DNA from 2 places in the Clavibacter vidaverae genome. Region 1 is predicted to be linked to the other one. Evidence: predicted binding sites of a transcription regulator. Region 1 holds the regulator's gene; the other holds the start of a gene.
The links. Region 1 encodes HrcA, which represses chaperone genes, less so after heat shock. Its sites were predicted from a motif close to TTNGCACTCGNNNNNNNCGAGTGCNAA; they were not measured.

Region 1 (3,369 bases):
CGCGCGAGGTGGAGCGCGTGCTGCTCGGCGCGCGCATCCGCGACGGCCTCGCGATCCCGACGCTCACCCCGGAGGGCCGGCGCCAGGTGGCGGGGCTCATCGCGGACGGCCTGGTGGATCCGCGCCGGGCCCTCGCCGGCACGCTCGTGCTCACGCTGCAGGGGCGCCTGCTCGCGGACGCCGTGGTGCGGCGCCTCCTCGAGGACTGATCGGCCGCGCGTCCGTCAGAGGACGACCGCGCCCACCTCGTCGCCCGCCTCGCGCTCGGCGTCGCTGCGCTCCACGCAGAACTCGTTGCCCTCGGGATCGGCGAGCACCACCCATCCGCTCCCGTCGGCGTTGCGCCGGTCGGCGACGAGCACCGCGCCGAGGGCCCGCACGCGATCGACCTCCTCGTCGCGCGTGCGGTCGTCGGGCGCGAGGTCGAGGTGGACCCGGTTCTTGGCCGTCTTCGGCGTGTCCGCGCGCTGCAGGATGATGCCGAGCCCGGAGACCGGGTCGCCCAGCCACGCGGCGTCCTCGCCGGGGAGGTTCGGCTCGTCGGGGTCCTCCGCGAAGCCGGTCACGCCGCCCCAGAAGAGCGAGAGCGCGTACGGGTCGCGGCAGTCGATCGCGACGTGCCGGATCCTGGCGCTCATCGGAGACCGCCTACTTGATCCACCGGATGTTGAGCGGGTAGCGGTACGGCCGGCCGGCCTGGACGCGCGTGCCGCCGATGATCGCGAAGACGATGTTCACCACGACGACCGCGAAGATCGCTAGGCCGAGCAGCAGGCTGATGAGGATCCCGAGGATCGGGATGACCACGAAGACCGCCTGCAGCACGTTGAGGATGACGAGCGCGCCGGCCACGTTGATGGTCCAGTTGGTCGCCTCCTTGCCCTCCTGGTCCGTGAAGCGGCCGCGCTCGCGGAACACCAGCCAGACGATGAACGTCGGCACGATGAGGATCGCGAGGAAGTGCGTGAGCGACGCCCAGAGGCGGTCCTCGCTCGGGGTGAGCGGAGCGGGGGCGCCGTAGGGGTGGGAGTCGGGTGCGGACATCGCGGGGCCTCTCGGTGCGCGGCGACGGCCGGCGTACCGGCGGACCGCTTCGGATCAGGGTGGGCCAGGCATCACCGGGCTCACCCACGGTACCGCCGCCGACGCGCGGGCGGCAACGCCGACCACGCCGTGACGCGCGGTACGATTGGCAGTCAGAACCGACGAGTGCCAGGAGGGAGCCGCGATGGTCTCGGAACGCGGACTCGACGTCCTCCGGGTGATCGTGCAGGACTACGTGTCCTCGCGGGAGCCCGTGGGCTCGAAGTCCATCGTGGAGCGCCACGCCTTCGGCGTCTCGGCCGCCACCATCCGCAACGACATGGCCCTCCTCGAGGAGGAGGAGCTCATCGCGGCGCCGCACACCTCCTCCGGCCGCGTGCCGACGGACAAGGGCTACCGCCTCTTCGTCGACCAGCTCGCCGACGTCCGTCCGCTCACCCCGGCGCAGCGCCAGGCCATCCACGTGTTCCTCGGCGAGTCCGTCGACCTGGATGACGTGCTCGCGCGGACCGTGCGCCTGCTGGCGCAGCTCACCAACCAGGTCGCGCTCGTGCAGTACCCGTCCCTCGCGACGAGCCACGTGAAGCACGTCGAGCTCGTCGCCCTGTCGACGACGCGCGTGCTGACCGTGCTCATCACCGACACGGGGCGCGTCGAGCAGCGCGTCGTGGAGCTCGCGGGCGACCCGGACGACGCCTTCCTCGCGGGCATGCGCACGCGCATCAACCAGGCGGTCGGAGGCCTCGGCCTCGCGGAGGCCGCCACCCGGCTCGAGACGCTGGCCGACGAGGTCGAGCCCGCGCAGCGCGCCGCGGCCGCCGCCCTGGCAGGCACGCTGGTGGAGCAGGTGCTCGCCAACCGGCAGGAGCGGCTGCTGCTCGCCGGATCCGCCAACCTCGCCCGCACCGAGCGCGACTTCCCCGGCAGCATCTCGCCCGTCCTCGAGGCCATCGAGGAGCAGGTGGTGCTGCTGCGCCTGCTCGGCGAGATGGAGGCCGACCAGCACGGCGTCTCGGTGAGCATCGGCCGGGAGAACGCCCCGTTCGGCCTCGGCGAGACGAGCGTGCTCACCAGCGGCTACAGCTCCTCCGGCGGCGTGCTCGCGCGCCTCGGCGTGCTGGGGCCGACCCGCATGGACTACTCCACCAACATGGCGTCGGTGCGCGCGGTCGCGCGCTACCTCTCGCGCCTGCTCGAGGAGCGGTGACGGCCGCACGCCGGCGCACCGCCCCTGTTCCCCACGACCATCACCACCGAAGGGCCCGACGTGGCTGACCACTACGAAGTACTCGGCGTGAGCCGCGAGGCGACGCCAGAGGAGATCAAGAAGGCGTACCGCAAGCAGGCGCGCCAGCTCCACCCGGACGTCAACGACGCCCCCGACGCGGCCGAGCGGTTCAAGCTCGTGACGCACGCGTACGACGTGCTGTCCGACCCGCAGCAGCGCCAGCAGTACGACCTCGGCCCGCAGGCCGGGTTCGGCGGAGGCGGCGGCCAGGGCTTCGGCGGGTTCGGCGACATCTTCGAGACGTTCTTCGGCGGCCAGCAGGGCGGCGGCGGACGCGGCCCGCGCTCGCGCCAGGAGCGCGGCCAGGACGCGCTGCTGCGCGTGGAGGTCGAGCTCGAGGAGGTCATCTTCGGGGTGCACCGCGACCTCGAGATCGACACGGCCGTCGTGTGCGACACGTGCCAGGGATCCTGCGCGCAGCCCGGCACGAGCGCCGTCACGTGCGACATCTGCCGGGGCTCCGGCAGCATCCAGCGCCAGGTGCGCTCGCTCCTCGGCAACGTCATGACGTCGAGCCCCTGCGGCACCTGCCGCGGCTACGGCACGGTCATCCCGCACCCCTGCCCGACGTGCGCCGGCCAGGGCCGCGTGCGCGCCCGCCGCACGGTGCCGGTCGACATCCCGGCCGGCGTCGACACGGGCCTGCGCCTGCAGATGCCGGGCTCCGGCGAGGTCGGCCCCGCGGGCGGCCCGAACGGCGATCTCTACCTCGAGATCAAGGTGGCCCACCACGACGTCTTCAGCCGCAACGGCGACGACCTGCTCGCGACCGTCGAGGTGAGCATGGTCGACGCGATCCTCGGCAGCGACGCGCGCATCGAGGCGCTCGACGGGTCGGTCGACCTCGAGCTCCGCCCCGGCATCCAGAGCGCCGAGATCATCACGGTGCGCGGCCGCGGCGTCACGAAGCTCCGCGGCTCCGGGCGCGGCGACCTGAAGATCGGGATCCAGGTGGTCACGCCGCAGAAGCTCGACCACAAGGAGCGCGACCTCATCCAGCAGTTCGCGAAGCGCAACAAGGCGCAGGCGCCGCACCT
Region 2 (3,369 bases), 2.1 Mb from region 1:
GTCACCGTGATGCCGGCCTTGGCGTCGTTGATGTCCTGCTCGGCGAGGTGGACGCCCGCGAACTCGGGCGGGCCGAGGACGGCCAGGGTGCCCGTCTGCGGGAGGATCGTGCCGATCTTGAGCTCGAGGCCGCCGTCGGCCGTCGTGCCCCCGGTGCCTCCGCCGCCGCCGGAGCAGCCGGCGAGGACGAGGGCGCCAGCCACCGCGATGGTGACGGCGCTGAGGGCGGTGCGGGCGGATCGTGAGCGGGAGGCCGAAGCCCTGCCGAATGCGCTCATGGTGCTCCTTATGGATGTGTGTGGTGATGCTCGGGAATGTGATGCAGGAGGCACGCGAATGCGCGCCTCGCCTGGTGCGACCCTATGGCGCGGATGAGACGGGCACAATGCATCGGCATTTCCGTCGTGTAACGCGACCTGATCGTTACCTTTCGCGGAATGCGCGACGGGATCCGAATCAGATGCCCTCGGCGACCGTCGTTTCCCTCTGCGAGCGCTCGGCGGCCGGGACGGCGCGGCGGGAGGCGCGGAGCATGTCGATCGTGAGCAGCACGAGGGCCGCCCAGACGATCGTGAACCCGGCCCAGCGCTCCGGCGGCATCGCCTCGTGCATCACGAAGACCCCGAACGCGAACTGGAGCAGCGGCGCCAGGTACTGCGTGAGGCCGATGACGGACAGCGGCAGCCGTCCGGCCGCGAACCCGAAGAGGAGGAGCGGGCCGGCCGTGACCACGCCCGTGCTGACGAGCAGGAGCGTGTGCCCGAGCGAGACCTGGCCGATGGTGAGCCCGGCGCCGGCCCCCGTGATCACGAGCATGGTGGTGGAGGCGGGGATCAGCCACGCGGTCTCGAGCGCCAGCCCGGAGAGCGCGTCCGCGCCGCCGCTCACGCGCTTCTTCACGAGGCCGTAGAGCCCGAAGGACCCGGCGAGCGCGAGCGAGACCCAGGGCAGCTGGCCGTAGCCGATCGCGATGACGGCCACGGCGACCGCGGAGAGGCCGACCGCCGTCCACTGCAGGGGGCGCAGGCGCTCGCGCAGGAGGATCACGCCGAGCAGCACCGTGACGATCGGGTTGATGAAGTAGCCGAGCGCGGTCTCGACGACGTGGCCGGAGAGCGTGCCGTAGACGTAGACGGTCCAGTTCACGAGGATCAGGTGCCCGGCGAGCGCGAGGCCGAACAGGAGCCGGGGCTGCCGGACGATGGCGACCACGCGCGACCAGCGCCGGGCCGCGGTGATGACGAGGGCGCAGACCACGAGCGAGAAGAGGATCCGCCAGGCGACGATCTCGAACGCCCCCGCCGGCGCGAGGAGCAGGAAGTAGACGGGGAGCACGCCCCAGAGGCCGTAGGCGCCGACGGCGGCGATCAGGCCGGAGCGGGTCGAGGGCTCGGGGGCGGGGCGCGTCACCTCCCGAGGCTAGCGCCGTCGGGAGCCAGCACCGGCGGCCGGACGCCTGCCGGACGCACGGGAGCCCGGCCGAACGTGTCGGCCGGGCTCCCGGGTGAAGCGGTGGTGCGGTGTCTCTGCGTGCGGAGCGTCAGCGCTCGATGACGGCGAGCACGTCGCGCGCGGAGAGGACGAGGAGGTCCTGGCCGTCGTACTTGACCTCGGTTCCGCCGTACTTGGAGTAGATGACCTTGTCGCCGACGGCGACGTCGAGGGGGACGCGGTTGCCGTTGTCGTCGATGCGGCCGGGGCCCACGGCCACGACCTCGCCCTCCTGGGGCTTCTCCTTGGCGGTGTCGGGGATGACCAGACCAGACGCGGTGGTCTGCTCGGCTTCGACCTGCTGGATGACGATGCGATCCTCGAGCGGCTTGATGGAGACCGACACGGTTGACCTCTTCCTTCGTGACTAAGGGACAAGACTTCATTGGCAATCTCCGGGGGAGAGTGCCAGGTGAGATTCTACGGGCCGCGCTTGCACTCGCGCAACGCGAGTGCCAATCCGTGGAGGGCCGCCCCGGTACGGTGGGCGGATGGATCAGTCCGACCTCCGCGAGGTCCTCTCCCTCGAGGGGCTCCGGCTGCTCGACTCCCTGCCCGAGCCGCGACCGGGCGACGACATGGTGCGGATCGTGAGCGCGCTGCGCGGCGAGGGCCACTCCGCCGCCCGCGTCAGCGCCGTGCTCACCCAGGTCCGCCTGCGCGCCCGGGCCCGGGTCAAGTTCGGCGACTTCGCCGAGCGCATGCTCTTCACCGAGGCCGGGCTCGAGCAGGCGACGCGTCTCGCCGTCGCGGCGCAGCACGCGGGCCGCTTCCAGCAGGCGGGCGTCGCGCACGTCGCGGACCTCGGCTGCGGGATCGGCGGGGACGCGATGGCGATGGCGGCCATCGGGATCCGCGTCACGGCCGTCGAGCGCGACGAGGTGACCGCGGCGGTCGCCGGCTGGAACCTCGCGCCGTTCCCCGAGGCGGTCGTCGAGCAGGGCACGGCCGAGGCGTTCGACGCCGGCCGCGTCGACGGCGTGTACCTCGACCCCGCGCGGCGCACGGACGGGCACTCCTCCACACGGCGCATCTCGGATCCGGACGCCTACTCCCCCACGCTCTCCGCCGCGTTCGCGCTCGCGTCCGGGCGGGCCGCCGGCATCAAGCTCGGACCGGGCCTCGACCGCGACCTCATCCCCGAGGAGGCGGAGGCGCAGTGGGTCTCCGTCGACGGGCAGGCCGTGGAGATGGGCCTGTGGTTCGGGCCCACGCGGCGGGACGGCGTCGGGCGCGCGGCGCTCGTGATCAGCGGCGGGTCGCACGCGGAGCTCACCTCCGCCACCGACAGCGAGGACGCGGAGCTCGGCGAGCTGGGCGAGCACCTGTACGAGCCGGACGGCGCGGTCATCCGCGCGCGGCTCATCGGCGACGTGGCCCGGTCGCTCGACGGGCGCATGGTCGGCGAGGGCATCGCCTGGATCACGTCCGACCGCGAGCAGGCGACGCCCTTCGCGCGCGGCTTCCGCGTGCGCGAGGTGCTGCCGCTCGACGAGCAGCGGCTGAAGCGCGAGCTGCGGGCGCGCGGGATCGGGACGCTGGAGATCAAGAAGCGCGGGGTCGACGTGGATCCGGCGCGGCTGCGCACCCGCCTGCAGCTGAAGGGCGACGGGTCGGCGACGCTCATCGCGACGCGCGTGGGCGGCCGGCGGGTCGCGATCCTCGCGGACCGGCACGGGGTCGACGCGGGCTGACGTCGGCGCCGCCCGGACGCGACGACGCGGCCGCCCCCTAGGGGGCGGCCGCGTCGCGTGGTGCGGGTCGTGCTACGGGGCCGTCGGCAGCGGCGTGCCGTTGATCTCGCCGTTCTGGATCGCGGTGTTGACGAACGCGATGGCGATGACCACGAGGAGGATGCTGAGCAGGATCCCGATGACA

Region 2: the regulator HrcA is predicted to act here: its motif matches at 1,924-1,950, upstream of groES (co-chaperone GroES).

Annotation. Positions count from the first base shown of each region.
Region 1 is NZ_JBLJAM010000001.1:479,095-482,463, reverse strand. Features, by position in the region: gene hemW (radical SAM family heme chaperone HemW) at 1-209, shown strand, start outside; gene ACMT9T_RS02250 (VOC family protein) at 225-638, opposite strand; gene ACMT9T_RS02245 (DUF4870 domain-containing protein) at 649-1,044, opposite strand; gene hrcA (heat-inducible transcriptional repressor HrcA) at 1,229-2,251, shown strand; gene dnaJ (molecular chaperone DnaJ) at 2,312-3,369, shown strand, end outside.
Region 2 is NZ_JBLJAM010000001.1:2,601,110-2,604,478, reverse strand. Features, by position in the region: gene ACMT9T_RS12595 (ABC transporter substrate-binding protein) at 1-278, opposite strand, end outside; gene rarD (EamA family transporter RarD) at 457-1,410, opposite strand; gene groES (co-chaperone GroES) at 1,541-1,837, opposite strand; gene ACMT9T_RS12580 (THUMP-like domain-containing protein) at 1,983-3,185, shown strand; gene ACMT9T_RS12575 (DUF4190 domain-containing protein) at 3,258-3,369, opposite strand, start outside.